3 regions of the Lysinibacillus sp. FJAT-14222 genome follow, and region 3 is predicted to be linked to each of the others. Evidence: riboswitches for the same ligand, from Rfam matches in the RefSeq annotation. Region 3 holds a riboswitch; each other region holds the start of a gene.
The links. Region 3 has a riboswitch for thiamine pyrophosphate ahead of thiC (phosphomethylpyrimidine synthase ThiC). Riboswitches for the same ligand answer to the same signal wherever they lie in the genome.
Positions count from the first base shown of each region.

Region 1: another riboswitch for thiamine pyrophosphate. It lies ahead of thiW (energy coupling factor transporter S component ThiW); the one in region 3 lies ahead of thiC (phosphomethylpyrimidine synthase ThiC).
Region 2: another riboswitch for thiamine pyrophosphate. It lies ahead of AN161_RS05940 (ABC transporter substrate-binding protein); the one in region 3 lies ahead of thiC (phosphomethylpyrimidine synthase ThiC).

Region 1 covers NZ_LIYL01000024.1:137,226-144,659, reverse strand. The annotation lists gene AN161_RS12760 (VWA domain-containing protein) at 1-2,574, shown strand, start outside; gene AN161_RS29650 (hypothetical protein) at 3,120-3,263, shown strand; gene AN161_RS12755 (hypothetical protein) at 3,292-3,537, shown strand; gene AN161_RS12750 (hypothetical protein) at 3,883-4,206, shown strand; gene AN161_RS12745 (EVE domain-containing protein) at 4,223-4,669, shown strand; gene thiW (energy coupling factor transporter S component ThiW) at 4,746-5,246, opposite strand; TPP riboswitch at 5,350-5,457, opposite strand; gene AN161_RS12735 (MFS transporter) at 5,521-6,717, opposite strand; gene AN161_RS12730 (ABC transporter substrate-binding protein) at 6,938-7,434, opposite strand, start outside.
Region 2 covers NZ_LIYL01000012.1:16,499-23,932, forward strand. The annotation lists gene parC (DNA topoisomerase IV subunit A) at 1-431, shown strand, start outside; gene AN161_RS05930 (sigma factor regulator N-terminal domain-containing protein) at 712-1,626, opposite strand; gene AN161_RS05935 (RNA polymerase sigma factor) at 1,611-2,117, opposite strand; TPP riboswitch at 2,314-2,424, shown strand; gene AN161_RS05940 (ABC transporter substrate-binding protein) at 2,598-3,593, shown strand; gene AN161_RS05945 (thiamine-binding protein) at 3,595-3,885, shown strand; gene AN161_RS05950 (ABC transporter permease) at 3,885-4,655, shown strand; gene AN161_RS05955 (ABC transporter ATP-binding protein) at 4,633-5,382, shown strand; gene AN161_RS05960 (TatD family hydrolase) at 5,372-6,121, shown strand; partial or broken gene AN161_RS30950 (DUF5360 family protein) at 6,248-6,391, shown strand; gene AN161_RS05965 (hypothetical protein) at 6,464-6,646, opposite strand; gene AN161_RS05970 (sodium/solute symporter) at 6,824-7,434, opposite strand, start outside.
Region 3 covers NZ_LIYL01000003.1:21,157-28,590, reverse strand. The annotation lists gene AN161_RS01520 (nucleotidyltransferase domain-containing protein) at 31-435, shown strand; gene AN161_RS01515 (DUF86 domain-containing protein) at 428-832, shown strand; gene AN161_RS01510 (FIVAR domain-containing protein) at 1,089-2,993, opposite strand; gene AN161_RS01505 (AEC family transporter) at 3,271-4,200, shown strand; TPP riboswitch at 4,585-4,699, shown strand; gene thiC (phosphomethylpyrimidine synthase ThiC) at 5,026-6,804, shown strand; gene AN161_RS01495 (catalase) at 7,036-7,434, opposite strand, start outside.

The sequences.
Region 1 (7,434 bases), on a different contig from region 3:
TTAGCATTGTTGCTTTTACTTCCGTTGCTTATGTATTTTGGATGGACCTATTGGCGTGAGCGTCAGCGACTAAAAAAGAGTCATATCGTCGTACTAGGTATTCGTATTGTGGCAGTAGGCTGTTTGGTTTTTGCACTTGCAGGGCCCTATATTTTATTGCCCGTAAAGGAAGAACAAGTATTATTTTTAGTTGACCGTTCTGCTTCAATGAATGGTACCGATGATGAGATGGCCAATTTTATAGCGGAAAGTTTACAGTCGAAAAATGATGAACAGCTTGCAGGGATTTATTCTTTTTCATCGACATTACAAATGGAAGCCATTTTATCGAATACTTTAAAGGAAGTGCCGAAGTTTACAACCATAAAAGCAACAGATCAAACAAATATTGAACAAAGCCTACAGCTCGCTTCAGGTATTGTAGATCCGAAAAAAGCAACACGACTTGTGCTCTTAACGGATGGCAATGAAACAAAAGGAGATGCCTTAGAATTTGCATTAAAGTTTAAAGGGTCGAATAGTAGTGTTGATGTAGTTCCATTTAGTCAACCTGTTACTAACGATGTATCACTGAAAAGCTTTGTAACCCCACAGGTTGCTTATGTAGGTGAACAGCAACAGTTAGTCACTGAGATTAATGCAACTGCAGCAGAACAAGGCGAGCTATTATTATACGAAAATGATAAGCTTATTCATCGTGAGGCAGTGGAGCTTGCTGAAGGGTCAAATATTTTTACGTATAAACATGCCGCAACGGCTGAAGGACTTGTAAAATATGAAGCACTCGTGCAGGTTGACCAAGATGCAATTTTTGAAAATAATAAATTAACGAGTGTCACGATGGTACAAAGTGAACCGCATTTATTAATTGTTAATGGCTATGACACGGCATCGCCAATCGCTGCAGCACTTGGCAGCCAATCAATTTCCTATGATGTTGTGGATGCTAACAGTTTGCCAAATGAACTTTCTAGTTATTTACAATACAATGCCATCATTTTTGATAATGTACCAGGGCATTTAGTAGGCGAGGAAAAAATGAATGTTATTGAACAGGCAGTGAAAAATTTTGGTGTCGGGTTTACAATGGTTGGTGGCGAAAATAGCTTTGGCTTGGGCGGCTATTTTAAAACACCAATCGAAACTTTACTACCTGTTGAAATGGAGATTAAAGGTAAGGAACAATTACCGTCATTAGGACTTGTTATCGTGCTTGACCGCTCTGGAAGTATGCATGGAACGAAGCTAGAGCTCGCGAAGGAAGCGGCCGCTCGTTCAGTCGAAATGCTACGAGATGAGGATACGCTCGGGTTTATTGCCTTTGATGATAAACCGTGGGAAATTATTGAGACAGGACCACTTGGCAATAAGGATGAAGCAGTAGATACCATTTTATCTGTAACACCAGGGGGCGGCACTGAAATATATGGATCACTTGCTAAAGCTTATGAAAATCTAGCTGAATTAAAGCTACAGCGTAAGCATATTATTCTCTTAACGGATGGACAGTCACAGTCAGGTAATTATGAAGACTTAATCGCACAAGGAAAAGAGAATGGTATTACACTATCAACGGTTGCAATTGGTCAGGATGCAGATGCCAACTTACTTGAAGCACTTAGTGAAATGGGCAATGGGCGTTTCTACGATGTTGTTGATGAGCAGACAATCCCTTCTATTTTATCTCGTGAAACTGCCATGATTTCACGCACATATATTGAGGATAATCCATTCTATCCAACTATATATAATGCATCTGCATGGAATACATTATTTACGAATGGTGTACCTAAAATGAATGCTTATATCGGTACAACAGCAAAGCAGGGAGCCTCTGTTATTGCAGAAAGCGAGAAGGAAGATCCAGTGCTAGCACAGTGGCAATATGGTCTTGGCAAGACATTCGCCTTTACTTCTGATTCGACAGGAAAATGGGCAGGGGACTGGGCAAGATGGCAAGAATGGGGCACATTTTGGCAAACGCTTATTTCACAAATGCTACCAAGCTATAACGATGTTGCCTATGATGTACGTCTAGAGTCAGACGGCTCATTTGTCATCACTGATCCAACAAATGAAGCGGCGTTTTTAGATATTGTTGCTGTTAATGAAGCCGGTGAAGAACTTGAAACACAGCTTGAAACAATGTCAGCGTCACAAGTGCGAGCAGTCGTACAAGCAGAGCCGGGACTAATCTTCTTCCGCATTGCCGATGAAGAACAGGCTATTTACCAAGCAGGCTTAAGTGTACCTTATAGTGCTGAATATGAATTACGCCCAGTCAATGAAAAACTAGTGGAAGAACTAACGAAGCAGACAGGCGGTTCCGTTTTGAAAGAGCCGAATGAAGTGTTCCGTGAATTTACTAAAAAAGGTGCGGAACGCCAAAATATTGCAACATGGCTCCTATTAGCAGGTATGCTACTATTCTTCATGGATATTACTATTCGACGCTTTGGTTGGGGCTTCCTAACAAGGCCGAAGAAACAAGAACAGCTTGTAGAGGAAAAACCAAAACAGGCAGAGGACACAAATGTTGCCCAGCTATTAAAGGGCATGAAAAAACGACCCTAACAAAAAACGATGGTGCATGCTTTATAGCAATGAGCCATCGTTTTTTGTCATTCTATTTGGCGGGCTATCATTGAGAGTTGGGAATGATATTTGTTAAAGCTTCTATCATGAATAATTAGTTGATCTTCGTTCCGATTGGTCGACTCCTTGGGGATTAGCAATAGAGGAACGAAGGCTAAAAGCATCACGTCCTGTGATAACGCCTTCGTGACCAACATCGTGTTGTTGCTGTCGCTACGCTTTCGCACAGAAAAAAACGCACATTGCTGCCGCTACGTTAGCACTGCGCTTTCGGATAAAAAACATTTGTTGGCCCGAGACCCTGGAGCGAAGCGAAGCGGCTCATCGAACGCTCCCAGTCGGAACGGAAATCAACCCCACGTTATGTTGATGAGCTAATTTTAGATTGCTACTTTTATGAAATTAGAGAATTTTTTTGTGATAGTGAAATTTTCCTTGTAAATAATATACACAAATGCAATAATGGATTATAGTAATAAAATATTACTATCATTTTAAAGTACTATGGATTTGGAGGATCTGACATGACCAATATAATGAATTCATTTGGTTTTCTAAGTTTTAAGCTAGCAGAGGCTCTAGAGGATAATCTCGAGAAATATATTAGCGAAAAATTTCAAATGAAATCCAGAGAAGTCGGGATCATGATGGCAGTAAAAAAAACTTAGCCAAATTCAAATAGGGCAGATATTAAAGTTGGATAAAAATAGTGTTCGCTTTTTTATCGATGGTCTAGAAGAAAGAAATTATGTTTATAGGGAGAAAAATCAAGAAAATAGAAGAGAGAATTTAATATGCCTTACAGAACAAGGTGAAAGTATGGCAGAAGAATTATGGAAGACCCTTTCGATTTCTGAGAATGATGTTTTAAACGTACTTACATTGGAAGAAAAAGAACAATTGAAAGGCATATTGACAAAAGTATATGAAAATCGTGCATAGGGTTTAACTTCTTTCAGCAACCTGCTGAAATAGAGGAACTCAGTCTAAGAACGCCACGTCCTGTGGCAACGACTGAGTGACCAACTTCGTGTTGGCCTAAAGCCTCCGGCGGATGTCGCGGATTTGGAAATGAGTTCACATAGGATGTTAGCCTAAAATCATCGCATCCATGCGATAACAGCTAACTGACCTGCATCGGTAAAAACGCCACGTCCTGTGGCATTACCGAAATGACCAACATCGTGTCGGCCCTCATGCAGGCCTAAGCACAAAGCCGAATCCGGACGCAATTATGCCGAGGCATAATTGATAACCTTATCAATAAAAATGAAAGAGTGATGACAGATGAAAGCAGTAGAGGTTATGAAGGAGTATTTAAAAAGAGCACAAGAAGAGGGTCAAGATTTATCTGATATGTATGCAGATCATGGGGAATTGAAAAATTTTAAAGGTGAAGTTTTTAAAGGAAGAAAAGAAATACAGAATTTTTACACGTCACCTATGCCGAAAGGGTTTAAATTAACTATTCAAAATATTGAAGGCGATGATATAAAATGTAGTGCTATCGTTTCGACTACTTGGGATGGTTTGCCAAATCCAGTGATTTTGGAAGAAAGGCTAATTCTTGAAAATGAAAAAATAAAGTCGTTTACGATGATCCCAAAATAAAAGGAGAGCTCTTCCTATGACTGAAAGAGACACGAAATATTGGATTGGCGTGGTATCTCTCAATCATGTGCAAAAAGGGGTTGAGGGAGGATTCGGCCAGTTATGCCATGGCAAAGAGAGACCTTTGAAACGAATGCAAAAAGGAGATTGGATCATTTATTATTCTCCTAAAAAAAGTCTAGATGGTAATGAGCCTGTAAGAGAGTTTACCGCAATTGGAAGGGTAAAAGACGAGCGAATTTACGAGTTCCAAATGGCAGAAAATTTTATTCCTTTTAGAAGAGATATAGACTTTTATAAAGAGGCAAAGTCTGTACCAATAAAAAGGATCTTAGATTATTTAGAATTTGTAGAAGATACATCGAAATATGGCTATAAATTCAGATTTGGTCATTTTGAAATAAGTAAAAAAGATTTTTTATTAATTGCTCATGAAATGGGATTACCATTGAAGTATGAATGATTTTGGTTGGACAAAAAACGTTACTTTCTTAATTAATTGCCATTAAGAAGTAACGTTTTTATATTGCCGTAAATCATTATTTAAGTAGAGTGTTAAGATTAGTTACAAACATAGTCTTGCGCAAATTGCTAGCAATGACAATGCCCAGGATAGCACCAATGGTACTTGAGGTTAAAAAGGCTGGCATGAAAAATAAAGCAGCAACGGATGTCCCCATTACTAAATGTGCGTAAGGTACTGCAATGAGTGAGGCAATAATACCTGTTCCAAACATTTCACCGATACCTGCGAGCCATTGTTTGCCGCTGTATTTATAGGCAAGAGCTGCACATAGAGCACCAATGACACTGCCGGGTATAGCTAATAATGAGCCTGTGCCTGTTAAAATACGAATAATAGCTGTGACAAAGGCGACCATAACAGTAGGCACTGGTCCAAGAATAATAGCGCCAATAACATTAATGGCATGCTGTACAGGGTAGGCACGTGCAATTCCCGTTGGTATAGATACGAAGGTAGAACCTGCTACGGCAATTGCTACTAATAAGGCCATGATTGTTAATTTTCGAATTGACATAATTTCCACTCCTTTTTAGTATTTAGTGAATCGTTGATAAACCAGACAAAAAAAGCCGCTTCCTAAAAACAATAGGAAGCGGCCTTGCATTTACATATTTAAAAAGCAAGTGTCGCCACTTCCCTCCGCTAGTGTGAACTAGATCAGGTTCAAAGGGTCCGTATATGATCATATACGTCTCGGCCTTTTAAAGACTCCCCTAGTGGTAATAATAGAATTTAATTTTTACATAATAATGTAGTATACTACTAAAAATAGTCAATAACTTTTCAGACTAATTTGTATCAGGATGCATTAGATGCGGTGCTTTTTTCATTGTCCAAATAAGGGCAAGGAAGAAGCAAGCCATTAAAATAATAGACCCGAAAATATAAGGACTGTTCATATTCCAATCGAATAATAAACCTGCTAAAGCTGGACCAATCATATTACCAAGACTCATATATGCATTGTTGAGACCAGCTGCAAAGCCTTGTTCATTTTCAGCAAGCTTTGAAATCAGTGTGTTGACAGCTGGACGAATCAATGTCGTAGCTGTAGAGAAGATTGTCGCTACAATTAAAATAAGTGCAAAGCCAGATGCGAATAATATTAAGAAAATCGAAACGGATGCAATAAATAAATTGACTAACACTACTTTCATTTCGCCGAATCGATTAAACAGCGGTGTAATAACAAATATTTGTACAATAACACCAAAAGCGCCACCTACAACTAATATAATAGCGATATCTGTAGGTGTGTAATTAAACTTGTCTGTAACAAATAATGATAATGTTGTTTGGAAGTTAGCGATTCCGAATGAGAAAACAAGCATGATAATTAGCATGACAAAATAAGGCATTCGGACTGAACGGACCATTTGCTTTGCAAGATTATCTTGCTTCTGCGCTTTTTTCGCTGTGTTTGGTTTTGTAGCAGGTAATAAAAAGAACGATAAAATAGCTGCTAAGATAGCTGCACATCCAGCAGTATAAAATGGAAAATGCAAGCTAACTTTTGAGAGGAATCCACCGATGCCTGGTCCAATCATAAAACCAAAGGACATTGCTGCCCCTAGCATACCCATTCCTTTACCTCGTTCCTCATAAGTCGTGACGTCTGCCACAAAAGCCATTATAGGAGGTGCCACAAATGCAGATCCAAGGCCACCTAAAAAGCGTGCCAAGAAGAGCATCCACACATCTGTAGAAAGCCCAAAACCAATTTGTGCAAGTCCTGTCACTATAAGACCGAAAATAATGAGATTTTTTCGACCGTATTGATCCGAAAGATTCCCAGCAATTGGAGAAAAAACGAATTGTGCCAAGGCGAACGTTGCAATCAACATGCCAAGAATTTGTCCTGCAGCACCAAATAGTTTTAAATATTCAGGCATGACAGGAATAATAATTCCAATACTCCCCATTGCGATAAACATATTAAACATTAAAATATACAAAGCCGCCTTATTAGACTTCTGCTGGGTCATCGAATACCCCCTTTTTAATCAAATATACTACAGTCTACCACAAGGCTTGTACGTTTGCTATTGACTAGAAGTCTGAAATAAGAGAAATTGCTAGTAAAGTTGTGGGGATTCTTTTTGTTAAACAAATACTGCCCCCAGTTTTCCTCTAGAAGTTTACCTCCAGCGCTAAACGAAAAAAGCTGTTCTCAACGTTAGTAACGTAAGAACAGCTTTAAATAGGTTATCGTATACTCATTTTAAATTCTAAAAACAGCTCATTGTATTTGCCTAAATAATCTGGGCCTAAATTTTTATATACCTCTAATGTGTCGCGTTGTTCTTCAGTAGGATAGTAGCGTTCATCTGATACAACTTCTTTATCCATTAACTTCATCGCTTCAATATTAGGAGTAGAGTAGCCTACATAATCGGCATTTTGAGCACCGGATTCAGCTTTAAGCATAAAATTAATGAAGGCATGTGCTCCATCTATATTTTTTGAAGTTTTTGGAATGACCATATTATCAAACCATAAATTCGAGCCTTCTTCTGGTACAGCGAAGTCTAGGTCTTCGTTTTCGGACATCATATCTGCTGCTTGACCAGACCAAGTAAGGGCAACAGCTGCCTCATTATTAATCATCAGCGGTGTAATTTCATCTCCGATAATGGCTTTAACATTTGGCGCCAATGTTATCAGTTTATCAGTAGCTTCACGTAGCTCATGGCCATTTAAAG
Region 2 (7,434 bases), on a different contig from region 3:
GCTTCCCAATGGAGGAATTACCAGTAACAGGCGTAAAAACAGGCGGCGTCAAAGGGATTACACTGAAAGAAGGAGAAGCCTTAGTCGGTGTCAATGTCTTACAGCCTAGTGATACTGAATATGTTGTGATTGTGACACAGCGTGGCGCTGTGAAGAAAATGAATGTAGCCGAGGTAGAGTTAACTAGTCGTGCGAAACGCGGCTTAAAAGTGTTAACAGAGTTAAAAGCGAATCCACATCGTATCGTGGATGTAGTCAAGGCTACTAATGACGAACAGCTGATCATCGAAACAGAAAAAGGTGTGCAAGAGATTATTGATGTCCAAGCATTGACTCGAGCAGATCGCCATTCAAACGGCTCCTTTAAAGTGGATATCGCGACAGACGGTGCTATTTCACATGTATTAACGGCCAAAAAAGAAGAAAAATAAAAATAATTTTCTAGCCCATGCTCTTTTTGAGAGCTGGGCTTTTTTATGTATCATTGTTAATTTTGTTGCTTTCAATCTACGTAGAAAAGGATATTAGAATCAGTGGGGTATACTGCAACGAAAAAAACGATTGATATTCTTCTAGTTGTTAAAGAAAAGAAAGTGGCTGGGACGTAAGTATATTTTCAAATCAAAAAAATTTTTACATCAGAAAAGCGCGAGAAATCAACATTTTAAAATTGATTTCTCGCGCTTTTTAAGGTTTTGACTTCTCATTACGCTATTTTTCAGGTTTAATATAAGGAACGATTTGTGCAGTTGCGCCTACTGAAGCACCACGGATAAAATCTTGATTCTCTAAGGCTTTAAAATTAGTTGTTTTGCCAGTGAGCATTACCCCTAAAATTTCCACTTCATCAAACTGTTTATTTTTATTTGAATTTAAAAACTCCTGGATTGTTTCGTTATTTTCATTTGCATCATATGCTTTAAGTGAATCAATAAAGCCTTCGTAGGTCTCTCTCGGTGAATCGGATGGATCAAATCCATAAACCTCTACACCAGCAGGTCCTTTACTTTCATCCATAATTGGTGATGCCATATACAACCATACAATGTTTAGATTGCTAGGAATCTTCCCTTGTATTTCTTTTAATGTATAAGGTTTGTTAAAAGATACGGCAACTTCTGCAACGTGATTCTCCATTTGCGAAATTTCACCTAGTTCGTTTTGTACACCGTCATGGTATTTTTTTATGGATGGGTGATAAAATGTCGCAAATTTAGTCTTTGTCTGTTTATCGTACTCATAGAACTCTGTATCAGACCAATAAAATCCTGGTGTTAACTCGTTCTTGTCAATTTTGCCTCGAAACCATCCAAATGAACTTGTAAGTGTGCTCCATTGAACTACATAACCGTTAATATTCTTAGAACGGTTTGTGATAATGTTTCCACCAAACATTGATGAATTACTTACCGTTACTTGAGAGTCGACTTGAATATTAGGTTCTGCAATGTCATTATGTAAAAAAAGATGTTCTTTAAGTCTTTTAGAACTTTCCGTTGCAAAGTAGGAACCAGTTTTATAAAAGACGGGTAAGAGAATTAATATTACAATAATTGAAGTGATGATAATTTTTAGTAGTTGTTTTCGTTTAGCCTTTTTTAAAGCGTTATTTAACGAAGTTTCCATTCATGTTTACCTCCTATTTTTGAGTGAATAAATTTACGTGCACGATATAATTTTTGCTTGACGCTATCTACTTGAATATCCAACAAAGTAGCAATTTCTTCATATGAAAAATCATAGTAATACTTTAAAAAGAATATTTCTTTATATTCTTTTTTAATGTCTTTTAACAAATAGAAAATTTCATCCTTATTTAGCAATGTCTCAAAATGATAATCGGTGTGTTGGAGCTTTGAATATATTTCCTCAGTGATGTAAATGTTTTTCTGCTCCTTTTTCCTTTTCAAGTCAATATATTGATTAAGTGAAACTCTAAAAAACCATGGGCGTATATTGCTTTCTGTGAGGCTATCTAACAACGTATAAATTTTATAATAGGTGGTTTGAATTATATCTTCCGCATCCTCTTTTTTGGCTCCTTTCGCTAGTAATAGATTGAACACTTCCTCTCCTAAATGGATTAGATAGGAGGTTAGTTCATTTTCTTTTTTCATTGCTGATCCTCCTTACTCTTATACAACGAATGAGTGATCACAAATGTATACACTTAATTATAAAGTTTATTTTGGGATAAGGGCTATGTCTGACATTGCTTTCTGAAATGACATGACAATATAATGCTTTAACATGAAAGAGACCCTTGTCATTTACAGATAGATATGGGTATAATAATCACGAAAAGTTCATATGGAAAGAATGTAGGGGGGCTGGTAGTTGCCAGCTGAGATTGTGTCCGATAGACGCTGACCCTTTGAACCTGATTTGGCTCGTACCAGCGTAGGGAACATCTATTCAAAAAAAGAAAATTTTTGATACTGATTGTAAAACGTCTGGGAGGAATTCCTAGGCGTTTTTTATGTTACAAGAATTGTTGTATGCACAAAGCTTAGGTGCAGACATACCGTGAATACGCTTTCTTCTGGTTACACATTCATTCATGAACACTTTCAAATTACTTACTGGGAGGATTCAGCATGAAAAAATGGTTATTGATCCTGTTGGCTGCGCTTTTAACATTAGTGGGCTGTAGTGAAAAGGAGGATAAAAAGGATACTAAGGAATTAACAAAAGTCTCGGTAGTTCTTGACTGGACACCGAACACAAATCACACAGGTTTATATGTAGCGAAAAAACTTGGCTACTTTAAGGAACAGGGCTTAGATGTTGATATTTTATTACCTGGTGAAGCAGGTGCAGATCAGCTTGTGGCGTCTGGTAAGGCTCAGTTTGGTGTAAGCTATCAGGAAGGGATTACACAGGCACGTGTGCAAGATGTACCTTTAGTATCGATCGCAGCGATTATTCAACATAATACTTCTGGCTTCGCATCCATTGCATCAAAAGGCATTACGTCACCTAAGGATTTTGAAGGTAAAACATACGGTGGCTGGGGTGCACCGCTTGAACAAGCAGTACTACAATCACTTATGCAAACAGAAAATGCGGATATTAATAAGTTAGATATCGTCAATGCAGGCGATATCGATTTCTTCACAATGATGAAAAAAGATATTGATTTTGCGTGGATTTATTATGCAGTGACAGGTATTGAAGCAGAACTTCGTGGCGAAAAGCTGAACATGCTTTATTTAACAGATTATAGTGATCTGTTAGATTATTACACACCTGTACTTGCTACAAACGAAAAAATGATTAAGGATGATCCTAAGACAGTCAAAGCATTTGTCGCTGCTGCAGCAAAGGGCTATGAATATGCGATAAATCACCCAAGTGAGGCAGCTGATATTTTACTAGAAGCGGTACCTGATTTAGATAAAGACCTTGTGCATAAAGGTCAGGAGTGGCTAGCAGATAAGTATCAAGATGACGCTCCTCAATGGGGCGAGCAAAAACTTACTGTTTGGGAAAACTACGCGAAATGGATGGAAAGCAACAAAGTTTTAGAGGGCGAATTTAACGCAGAACAAGCATTTACAAATGACTTTTTACCAAAAAAGGAGACAAAGTAATATGGCAAACTCATTAATAAGTGTACAAATTATCCCGAAAACTGAAAAATATGAAGATGTGATCCCATTTGTCGATGCAGCGATTGCGGTTATTGATGCATCAGGGGTGAAATATGAAGTTCACCCACTAGAAACAACAATGGAAGGTGAACTATCGACTTTGCTACTAATCATTGAAAAAATGAATGACAAAATGATTGAGCTTGGTGCTATTAATGTGATTACGCAAGTGAAAATTTTATATCAGCCAACTGGTATTACAATGGGAACCTTAACGGAAAAATATCAGTGATGAAGCAAGCAATAAAACAAGGAAGGACGATATTTTTTATCGCCTTCCTCTTATTCATATGGGAACTAATTGTCCGCTTTGCAGACGTTCCACATTGGCTATTGCCCGCGCCAAGTGCCATTTTGATGGAGGGCTTTCAATCGTATGACACGTTTGTGCCGCATGCTTTAGCAACTGTTCAATTAGCACTTCTAGGCCTTGCCATTGGGATATTGTGTGGGCTAACGGTTGCCGTGTTATTACATCGTTTTACGTTTATTCGGGAGCTATTTTATCCTATTCTCATTATGTCACAGAATGTCCCTGTGCTCGTCCTAGCACCGTTATTAATCATCTGGTTTGGGTTTGGTTTATTGCCAAAGCTTATTATTATTTGTCTCGTGTGCTTTTTCCCCATTGTTATTTCGGCAATGGATGGCTTTCGTCAAACCTCACCTGAGCTGAAGCATTATTTTAAGATGATTGGTGCAACGAAAGCACAAACATTTTGGAAGCTTGAATGGCCCTATGCGTATCCAGCGATTTTTTCAGGCATTAAGATTGCGGCAACCTATAGCGTTATGGGGGCTGTTATTGCTGAATGGCTAGGAGCGAAAAAGGGGATAGGTGTCTATATGACATTGGCACAATCTTCATTTCGAACAGATCGTGTGTTTGTAGCGATTTTTGCCATTATATTTTTAAGTTTACTATTATTTAGCGGTATTCGAGTATTGGAAAAGCTAGTTGTGAAGGGGAGAGGGCTACATGCTAAGTATTCAAAACATTGATAAATCCTTTGATTCCCTTCCGGTCATTCGTAATTTATCTTTTGAGGTAAAGGACGGGGAATTTGTTGCGATCATCGGTCCGTCAGGAAGTGGAAAAAGCACGCTCTTTCAATTAATTGGTGGTGTTTCTTCTATTGATAAGGGAGCTATCTTATTAAACGGCACAGATATCCAGCAAAAAAGAGGAACGATCGGCTATATGCCTCAGCAGCCATGCTTATTACCATGGCGTACAATCGTAGAAAATGTCACGATTGTCGAGGAGCTTCACCATAAACCAAATGTGAAACTTGCCAAGGAGTGGTTAGACAAAGTGGGGCTTGCTTCATTTGAAAATGCCTATCCAAATGAGTTGTCAGGCGGTATGCAACAGCGAGTATCGTTTATACGTGCAATTGTCAGTAATAAGCCCATTCTATGTTTAGATGAGCCGTTTTCTGCGCTTGATGAGTTTACAAGGCTTGAAATGCAGGCGTGGCTTTTATCGATATGGGAGAAAGATCGAAAATCTATATTGTTCGTTACACATAGTATTGAGGAAGCTCTCTTTTTAGCTGATCGTATCATTGTACTCACGAAACGGCCAGCTACAATTAAAAAGGAAGTGATTGTACCTTTTGCAAGGCCGCGACAAGAAGAAATTAGACATTCGGCAACATTTACGGCATTAAAACAACAGTTATTCACGTATTTAAAAGAAGAAAAGGATGAGGCGAATGTTGATTGATGCACATATTCATTTAGATCAGTATAAGGAAAACGATATACCAGCTTTGTTAGAGGAAGCTGAACATGTGATTGCCGTTAGCATGAACCTTCAATCGTGTGAGAAAACGTTGATGTTGTCGAAAGCCTATACAAAGGTAAAGGCAGCGTTTGGCTTTCATCCTGAACAAGCTTTACCTAGTAAAGTGGAGGAAGATGCTTTATTCGATTGGATACACCAACATGCTCATGAAATGGTGGCAATTGGCGAGGTAGGGTTACCTTATTATTTGAGGCAGGAGAAGGCGATTGATGAGCGTCCTTATGAAGCACTGTTAGAACGTTTTATTGTGTTGGCAAAGGAATTAAATAAACCAATTGTTTTACACGCAGTTTATGAGGATGCGGCTATTGCTTGTAATTTACTTGAAAAACATCATGTAACGAAAGCTCATTTTCATTGGTTTAAAGGCGATGAGGAAGTGATTGAACGGATGATTCATAATGGGTATTTTATTTCCGTTACGCCTGATTGTACGTATGAGCGGGAGATTCAACAGCTTATAAAAAAATATCCAATCGAGCTGATGATGGTAGAAACAGATGGACCATGGCCGTTCGAAGGTCCTTTTGATAATAAACGAACGTCTCCTTGGATGATGGATCATTCCATTGAGGTTATTGCTTCAATCAAGGGGCTTACAACACAGGAAGCGGCACACATCCTCACAAGAAATACGACAACATTTTATAATTTATAACAAATAACACAGCTGTTCTCTTAAAGATATTTATAGAAGTCTATATTGGAGGGCTTTATCGATTGATGGAGTATGCTAAAACAGAAACATGGCTTCGCTTCAGGAAGTTAATGAAGAAAACTAAATGAGTATTTATATCAGGATTATCAAAATGAATTATTAGTTATATGGAATTGGTCATTTTTCCAGCTAGATATTTTGATTTCAGCTACTGGCTTTATAAGTCTCTACCTAATTAGAAGAAAAAATGAAAAATGGAAATCATTTGCCTTTTGCTCTGATTATTCCAAAACTAATTACTTATAACCATCAAGATATTCCATTAGAAACAAAACACAACCACTAATAATCCTCAGAGTGGTTGTGTTTTTTATACTTTGTAAATTTTTGTTCAATGCTTTCTTTTTTAGTTTTTGTCACCCGTTCATGTGTACTAAAAGGGGAGACTTGGCGATTTTTTTCAACATCCTTCCCTTTAGTGCGCTTTACATGCATGCGCTTCTTTTTTGCTTTTGATTGCGTCATTATCATTACCTCCAATTGTTATTGTGAATATACCATAATGTGGGGTTGATTTTCGTTCCGACTGTTGCTTATATACAAGATGTACGTTTTAACAAATGTTATCCTTAACTTTTGGTGATGAGCCAAGAAAAAGTAAAACCTCGTAAGTATGTAACTTACGAGGTGGTTGTCATATTATTAGTGAGATACGTCCTGTACAGAAATACCTGTGTTTGCTTTAACATCCACTTCACGATATTTCGCATCGTTTGTTTCTTTAGAAAGTAATGTTCCAATGAAACCACCAAGGAAGCCAAGTGGCACAGAGATTAAAGCTGGGTTTGTTAACATAATTAACGGCTCACCAACGAAAATTGCTTTTCCTTCAACTGGATTCCAGAGGTTTGGTGAAACTGCAACGAGTACTAAAGCAGAGATTAAACCTGTTAACATCGCCGTTACAGCACCAGCTGTATTAAAGCGTTTCCAGTAGATTGTATAGATGATTACAGGTAGGTTGGCTGAACCTGCAATACAGAATGCAAGTGATACTAAGAACGCTACGTTTAATGTTTGTGCACCAAGCGCTAAAAGAATTGAAATAATAGCGATTGTGATTGAACCGATACGAGCTGCAAGTACTTGCTCTTTCTCTGTAATTTTACCTTTTTTAATGATTTGACCGTAAATATCATGTGATAGGGCAGATGCGCCAGAAAGTACAAGACCAGCTACTACCGCTAAGATTGTTGCGAAAGCTACTGCACACACAAATGAGAATAGGATATCGCCACCGAGTGCTTCTGCAA
Region 3 (7,434 bases):
TAATCCTAAGAAGGAGCGGAGGTGTTTAATTTGCAACAAAACTGGCAAAAGGTAGTTGTTGAAAAGTTAGCCTCAGCTGTTAAACCAGCTTTTGTTATTGTTTTTGGTTCTTATGCGCATGGCTCGGCACGTGAAGATAGTGATTTAGATATTGCGTATTTTGCAGATAAGCCTCTCTCAGGTTATGAACGTTTTTTAGTAGCGGGAGAAATTGCACAGTTTTGTAATGTTGATGTTGATTTAGTTGATATGAAAACTGTTGATACAGTGTTTGCAGCTCAAATTTTTTCAAGTGGTATGGTCATTGATTGCCAAGATGAAAACACCTTTATTAAAGAACGAATGAAGGCTCTATCAATGTATGTGACGTTAAATGAACAACGTGCGGGAATTCTGAAGGCAATTGAAGAGAGGGGTAGTGTCTATGGTGAATAATGATGTTGTTCTAAATAAGATTGCTACCATTGAACGCTGTGTGAAGCGCGTCAACGAGGTGTATGGTAGTAATCCTGAGAATTTGCAAGACATTACGAAGCAGGATAGTATTGTTTTGAATATTCAACGAGCGTGTGAAGCTAGTATTGATTTGGCAATGCATATTACTAGTGATTTAAAGCTTGGTTTACCTAAAACGAGCCGAGAAGCATTCAAGTTTCTTGAGGAAAAAGACATTATTGACCATGTATTAGCAAAATCATTAATGAATATGGTTGGGTTCCGAAACATTGCTGTGCATGATTATCAAGCTATTGATTTAGATATACTTCAAGCAATTATTGAGAATCATTTAAGTGATTTTAAAACCTATACAGAGGCAATATTGCTTATATAAAAGAAACAACAGGCTAAAAAAACTTTCTAGCCTGTTGTTATGTAGTATAAAACGGATAGAACCGTCAAAGCGTTGGAAAGAACCGCCGAAGTGACGGATAGAACTTAAAGCGATGGAAAGAACTGCCGAAGTGACGGATAGAAATCAAAGTGACGGAAAGACTCATTGTTATCGAAGCCGACGCCACGATTCCTGAGGCATAATTGATTTTTTGAGTTTGAAAAGGACTTGGCTTTGTGCCAAGTCCTTTCAATATTTATTGTTTACCTGAACGTTGAGCATCTTTATAGATGTCGATGGCCTTGTTTAATTTGTTAATAGCATCTGTCACTTCGTATGAAGAGGCATAGACGTTACTGGCAACGGATTGAGCGTGTTGAACTGCTTTTTCTAGACTGCGTTTTTCTCTTTCTGTTGTCCATAGTTCATAATAAGGGATATCAGATCCATCGCCATTCGCAGAAACTTTTACATACTGAACAGAGTTAATGAGTGATGTTAACCAAGATTTATCAACGTAATGCCAATGATTCACACCAGATTTATAATTACTCCTATATGTTGAAATAGCATTATATAAATAATGGTATGCAGACGAAATTTCTGACTGAGACGAGGAGCTATTGTTTGCAATACCTTGTGCGTATGAAACAGCAGAAACTAGAGCGTCTTTTTCACTTTGCGTCGTCCAAATTACATTGGAGGATAATTCAGATCCATTCACAGAAACGGTTACATACTGAACAGAGTTAATAAGTGAAAAAAGGCCAGATCGATCGGCATTATATAGATAAGTGCCATATTTTTGTGCATTCTTATAAATTGTGATAGCGTAGTTTAAATTGCTAATTGCATTGGTGATATCAGACTGTGTTGCATAGTAATTATTTACAACATATTGAGCAGATGAAACGGCAGAGGTTAGAGCATCTTTCTCACTTTGAGTCGTCCAAGGTTCATAAGAAGCTACATCATTACCATTGTTCAAAGAAACCTTTACATACTGAACAGAATAGATCATCGATTGTAGTGAAGACTTATCACCATAGACATATTTTGTTCCGTTTTTTTGCACAGCTCGATAAATGTTTAATGCATTTTTGTACTGTGTAATCGCATTGTTTACTTGTTCCTGAGAGGCGTAAGAATTATTAACTACTGCTCTTGCGCTGCTTACGGCAGATTCGAATGCTGTACGTTCAGCCTGCGGTGTCCATTTCTCAGTTGCTGAAACGTCATATCCATTAACAGATACTGCAACGTATGGAGGTGAAGCTACTAAATTACTAAGCTCCGTTTTATTCAAAACAGGTAATGTCACAGAGGCTTTTTTATCATCCACCTGCACTTTGTTAACTAGATGCCCAGAATTTAATGCCACCTTTGCCCCATGTTTGACAACCACTTGCTCAATTGTACCTTTTCCGTAAAGGGTGAAATCTTTCTCAACATCGATAGTTAGTTTATCAACATTGGCCGTTACTTCAAATGCAGTAACTTTACCAACTACGTCGACTTTCGAAATAGTTTTGTCAGAAGTCACACTTACTTTAGTGCGTTTTAAGTTAATGTTTGGAGATTTAATATCTTTTAGAGAAACATTTAACCAATTATTATTTTTAGTCAATAAAGGTCTAAAAGTAATTGTATCCCCAATAGCAACGTCATCAATTGTAATGGCCTTCTTCACACGATTAGTTACAATAAGCTCATCTTCAATAGTGACATTTTGAACTTTTACATAATCTGCATTTACAGTTAGGCTTCCAGCAATTTGTGCGTCGCCGCCATCAAAATCTAACGCTTTATTTTTTGTTCCACCTTTAGTTAGTGTTAGTGATGTAATGCTTGTAATTTCACCGTTCTTTACGATAATAGTTGCTTCAGCATTCGCCAATGCAGCATTATTGGATGTGTTTAAGAGGGGCTTCAATGATTTACTAATTTTAAATTGGCCATTGGATGTGCGTACTTTATCATTAGCGATGCTGGTAATAGTAACATTTTGTCCCTTTGTTTTGGCGGCAGCTACTTGCCCGTCGATTTGAACTGAGTGGTTTAAAGATACATCATTAGAAGTGGCATTCGCAGTTGATACAGGCACAATTAAGGTTGCTGTAATAGCGGTAGCCATAAAAGTAGAAAATACTTTATTCTTCATTTTTGTCGCCCCAATCATTGTATTTAATGGATAATATATCATACATTTCTTCAGTTTAGTGCGCAAATGGGTTATTTTACTATATTAATTTAATGCAATAATAGGCCTTTTTTCTTCTATTATTTTAATAACTCGTAACTTGAAAGGGTAAATCATCCTTCCAAGAGCGCTTTGCTATTGTTTGAACATGATGAAAAAGACAGGATGAGTGAACGCTGAAGTACATTGACCGAGTTTACAAACAGCAATACTATAGGAAAGGAAGGGGGGACTCGCTATGACGTATCTCGGTATGATTTTCTTCCAAATTGTAGCTCCTATTTTAATACTTCTAGTACTTGGTGCAGTTTTACAAAAGAAATTTCGCTTTAATTTAAAGGCGCTATCTCAGCTTATTACATACTGCTTCATGCCAGCAGCTGTTTTTGTGAATTTATATGAAACGAGCATAGAGCTGTCTGTACTTGGGGAAGTTGCGTTATTTATTTTACTCTTTATAGGAAGTCAAATGGTGCTTAGTCACTTTATAGCAAAGGGGCTCGGTTTAGTAAAAACAGAGGCTGCAGTGTTTAAAAATAGTGTTGTCCTTATTAATTCAGGCAACTATGGTATTCCGGTCGCGCAAATGATTTTCGTAACACAGCCGATTGGAGTAGCGATTCAGGTCATTCTCGTAATATTTCAAAATATGACGACCTATACATATGGCTTGTACAATTTAATTTCTTCAACAAAATCGGGCATGTCTATTGTAAAAGACTTTCTCAAAATGCCTATTATCCATGCGCTTATAATTGGTGTGGCAATGAACTATTTTAATATTACTATTCCGCAGTTTATAAAAATTCCGGTAGACCATGTGGCAGATGGCTTTATTGCTGTAGCCCTAATAACATTAGGAGCTCAACTATCACAGCTTGAAATTAAATCAATGTTCAATAAGACAGTATTCATTAGCTGTTTTACACGACTAATTATAGGACCAGCTGTAGCTTTACTTATCATTTTTGTACTTGGCTTAGATGGTGTCGTGGCACAATCACTTTTTATAGCTAGTGCTTTTCCGACATCACGAAATAGCTCTAGTCTGGCATTAGAATATGGTGTGGAATCGACAACCGCTGCACAAACGGTTTTATTTTCAACAATTGTAAGCTGTATTACAGTGACGATTGTAATTTATGTAGCGGAACTGTTGTTTACCTAACGGCTGGATGTTATTCGGAAGAAGTGACAGCCATCTGGAGTAAGCGGCTTTCCTTCTGATTTTTAAAAATAAGCTAATCACCAAAAGTTAGGGATTATATTTTTTAAAACGTATGCCAAGTGGAGGCTGGGCGACTCCTTGGGGATTAGCGTCACAGATGAGACCCTGGAGCGAGCAAGTAGGGGAACGAAGGCTAAAAGCATCACGTCCTGTGATAACGCCTTCGTGACCAACATCCTGTTGCCCCAAACGGCTCATCGGACGCCCCCAGGAAAGCGCTCAGCCGGAACGGAAATCAACCACACTTTATGATGATGAGCCGAAAATATTCAAATGAAGCTTCCATCTATTAGCAATATCTGCTACACTAGCATCAAACTTAATAGCACTAACTAGGGGAGTCTGATGAGTCAGGCTGAGAGGGAAACGCATAGAGGTTTCTTGACCCTTTGGACCTGATCTGGCTCATACCAGCGTGGGAAAGTTAATCATTATTGCACTCTCTGTTTTTTGCAATAACTATACCTTTACATTCTTAGCCGGATCCAAAATTTTCTTTGGATTCGGCTTTTTGTCTTCATTCAGCAGAAGACTCCTATCTTTGCGAGTGATGAGATGTATGCGGTTAAGATTCCTTATCAGTGGGTGCCCAAACACCTGCTGAATGAAGACAAGCCTCCGGCGGATGTCACGGATTTTAAAAGGAATGAATTGTGCGGGCACAATTCAAAATCCGGACGCAATTACGCCAAGGCGAAATTGATTTTTTGTTTGGGTGAGCTAGATTCGGTCCTTGTATAAATGGAAAAGGGAGCGAAGTAGTTTATGACAACAGTTAGCGATAAGAATATTACGATTATGTCAAGTTTTGATGGAAGTAAAAAAGTGTATGTAGAAGGATCTCGATCAGATATTTTAGTGCCAATGCGTGAAATTGCTTTAAGTCCGACGACAGGTAGCTTTGGTGAAGAGGAAAATGCGCCAGTACGTGTTTATGATACGAGTGGCCCGTACACAGATCCTGAGTATAAGGTGGATATTACGAAAGGATTGCCAGCTTTACGTAGTGCATGGATCAAAGAACGAGGTGACGTCGAAGAATACGAAGGTCGTACAATCAAGCCAGAAGATAATGGATTCCGCAAAGCTGATGATCCACGAATGAATGAAAATGTTTTTCCGGATTTATCTAGAAAGCCTTTACGTGCGAAGAAAGGTAAAAATGTAACACAGCTTCACTATGCACGAAAGGGAATTATTACTTCAGAGATGGAATTTGTAGCGATTCGCGAAAATATGGATCCTGAATTCGTGCGCTCAGAGATCGCGGCAGGGCGTGCAATTTTGCCCTCTAATATTAATCACCCTGAGGCCGAGCCAATGATTATTGGACGTAACTTCCACGTGAAAATTAACGCTAATATTGGAAATTCAGCAGTGTCATCCTCTATTGCGGAAGAGGTAGAAAAAATGACATGGGCGACACGTTGGGGTGCTGATAACATTATGGATTTGTCGACTGGTAAGCATATTCATACGACACGTGAATGGATTATTCGTAATGCCGCGGTGCCTGTAGGAACGGTGCCAATCTATCAAGCGCTAGAAAAAGTAAATGGTGTGGCAGAGGATTTAACGTGGGAGGTGTATCGTGATACGTTGATTGAGCAGGCCGAGCAAGGTGTTGATTACTTCACGATTCACGCAGGGGTTCTGCTACGCTATGTGCCATTAACGGCTAATCGTGTAACAGGCATAGTATCTCGAGGAGGCTCGATTATGGCACAGTGGTGTTTATATCACCATCAAGAAAGCTTCTTATATACACATTTTGAAGAAATCTGTGAAATTATGAAAACATATGATGTTGCCTTCTCTTTAGGTGATGGTTTACGTCCTGGTTCCATTGCAGATGCAAATGATGAGGCTCAGTTTGCGGAGCTGGAAACGCTAGGGGAATTAACGCAAATTGCCTGGAAGCATGATGTACAGGTGATGGTAGAAGGACCAGGGCATGTGCCAATGCATCTTATTAAAGAAAATATGGACAAGCAGTTAGAGGTGTGTAAGGAAGCTCCTTTCTATACTTTAGGGCCGCTAACAACAGATATCGCGCCTGGCTATGACCATATTACATCGGCTATTGGTGCTGCGATGATCGGTTGGTTTGGTACGGCAATGCTATGTTATGTGACGCCTAAAGAGCATCTCGGCTTACCAAATCGTGAGGATGTTCGTGTAGGGGTGATTACGTATAAAATTGCTGCACACGCGGCAGATTTAGCGAAAGGGCATCCTGGAGCACAGCAGCGTGACGATGCACTATCTAAGGCGCGCTTTGAATTCCGTTGGCGCGATCAATTCAACCTATCGCTAGATCCAGAGCGTGCAGTGGATTATCATGATGAAACATTGCCTGCAGAAGGGGCGAAAACTGCGCACTTTTGTTCAATGTGTGGACCTAAGTTTTGTAGTATGAGAATCTCACAGGATATTCGTAATTATGCAAAAGAAAAAGACTTAAATACGACTGAAGCGATCCACCAAGGTATGCAGGAAAAGGCAAAGGAATTTAAAAAGGCAGGCAGTCAAATTTATCAATAATTATTAAGCGGGCTTGTGTCTATCAAATTAGACACAAGCTTCATTTTGGTTCATCACCAAAAGTGGTGGCCCGACGCCCCGGGAAAGCGCCCAGTCGGAACGGAAATCAACCACACATTATGGTGATGAGCCCTCATTTTGTCATTAAAATAAAAAAAGCTCCATGCGAAGTTGCGCTTCACATGGAGAAAAAGTTGGATTTGGATATCAATAATAAGAATAAGTGGAAAATTAAACGTTAGTTGCTTGTTTTTCGTATGGGTTTGAAAGATCCATACCCTCTAATGAAAGACCCATAGCTTTCGCTACACCTTCACCATATGCTGGGTCAGCTAAATAACAGTGAAGGATATGACGACGTTTGATGAACTCTTCAACTGATGCCATATCATTAGCCGTATTTTCGAATAGGCGTTGTTGCTCTTCGGCAGTCATTAGGCGGAATAATTTACCCGGCTGCTCGAAGTAGTTGTTGTCATCTTCACGGAAGTCGTGGATGCCAGCGTTACCGTCAATACGTAATTCAGGCTCTTTATAGTCTAAATTATGCTCCCATTCACCATAGCTATTTGGTTCATAGCCTAAAGTTGAACCAAGATTGCCATCGAAACGCATAGCACCATCGCGGTG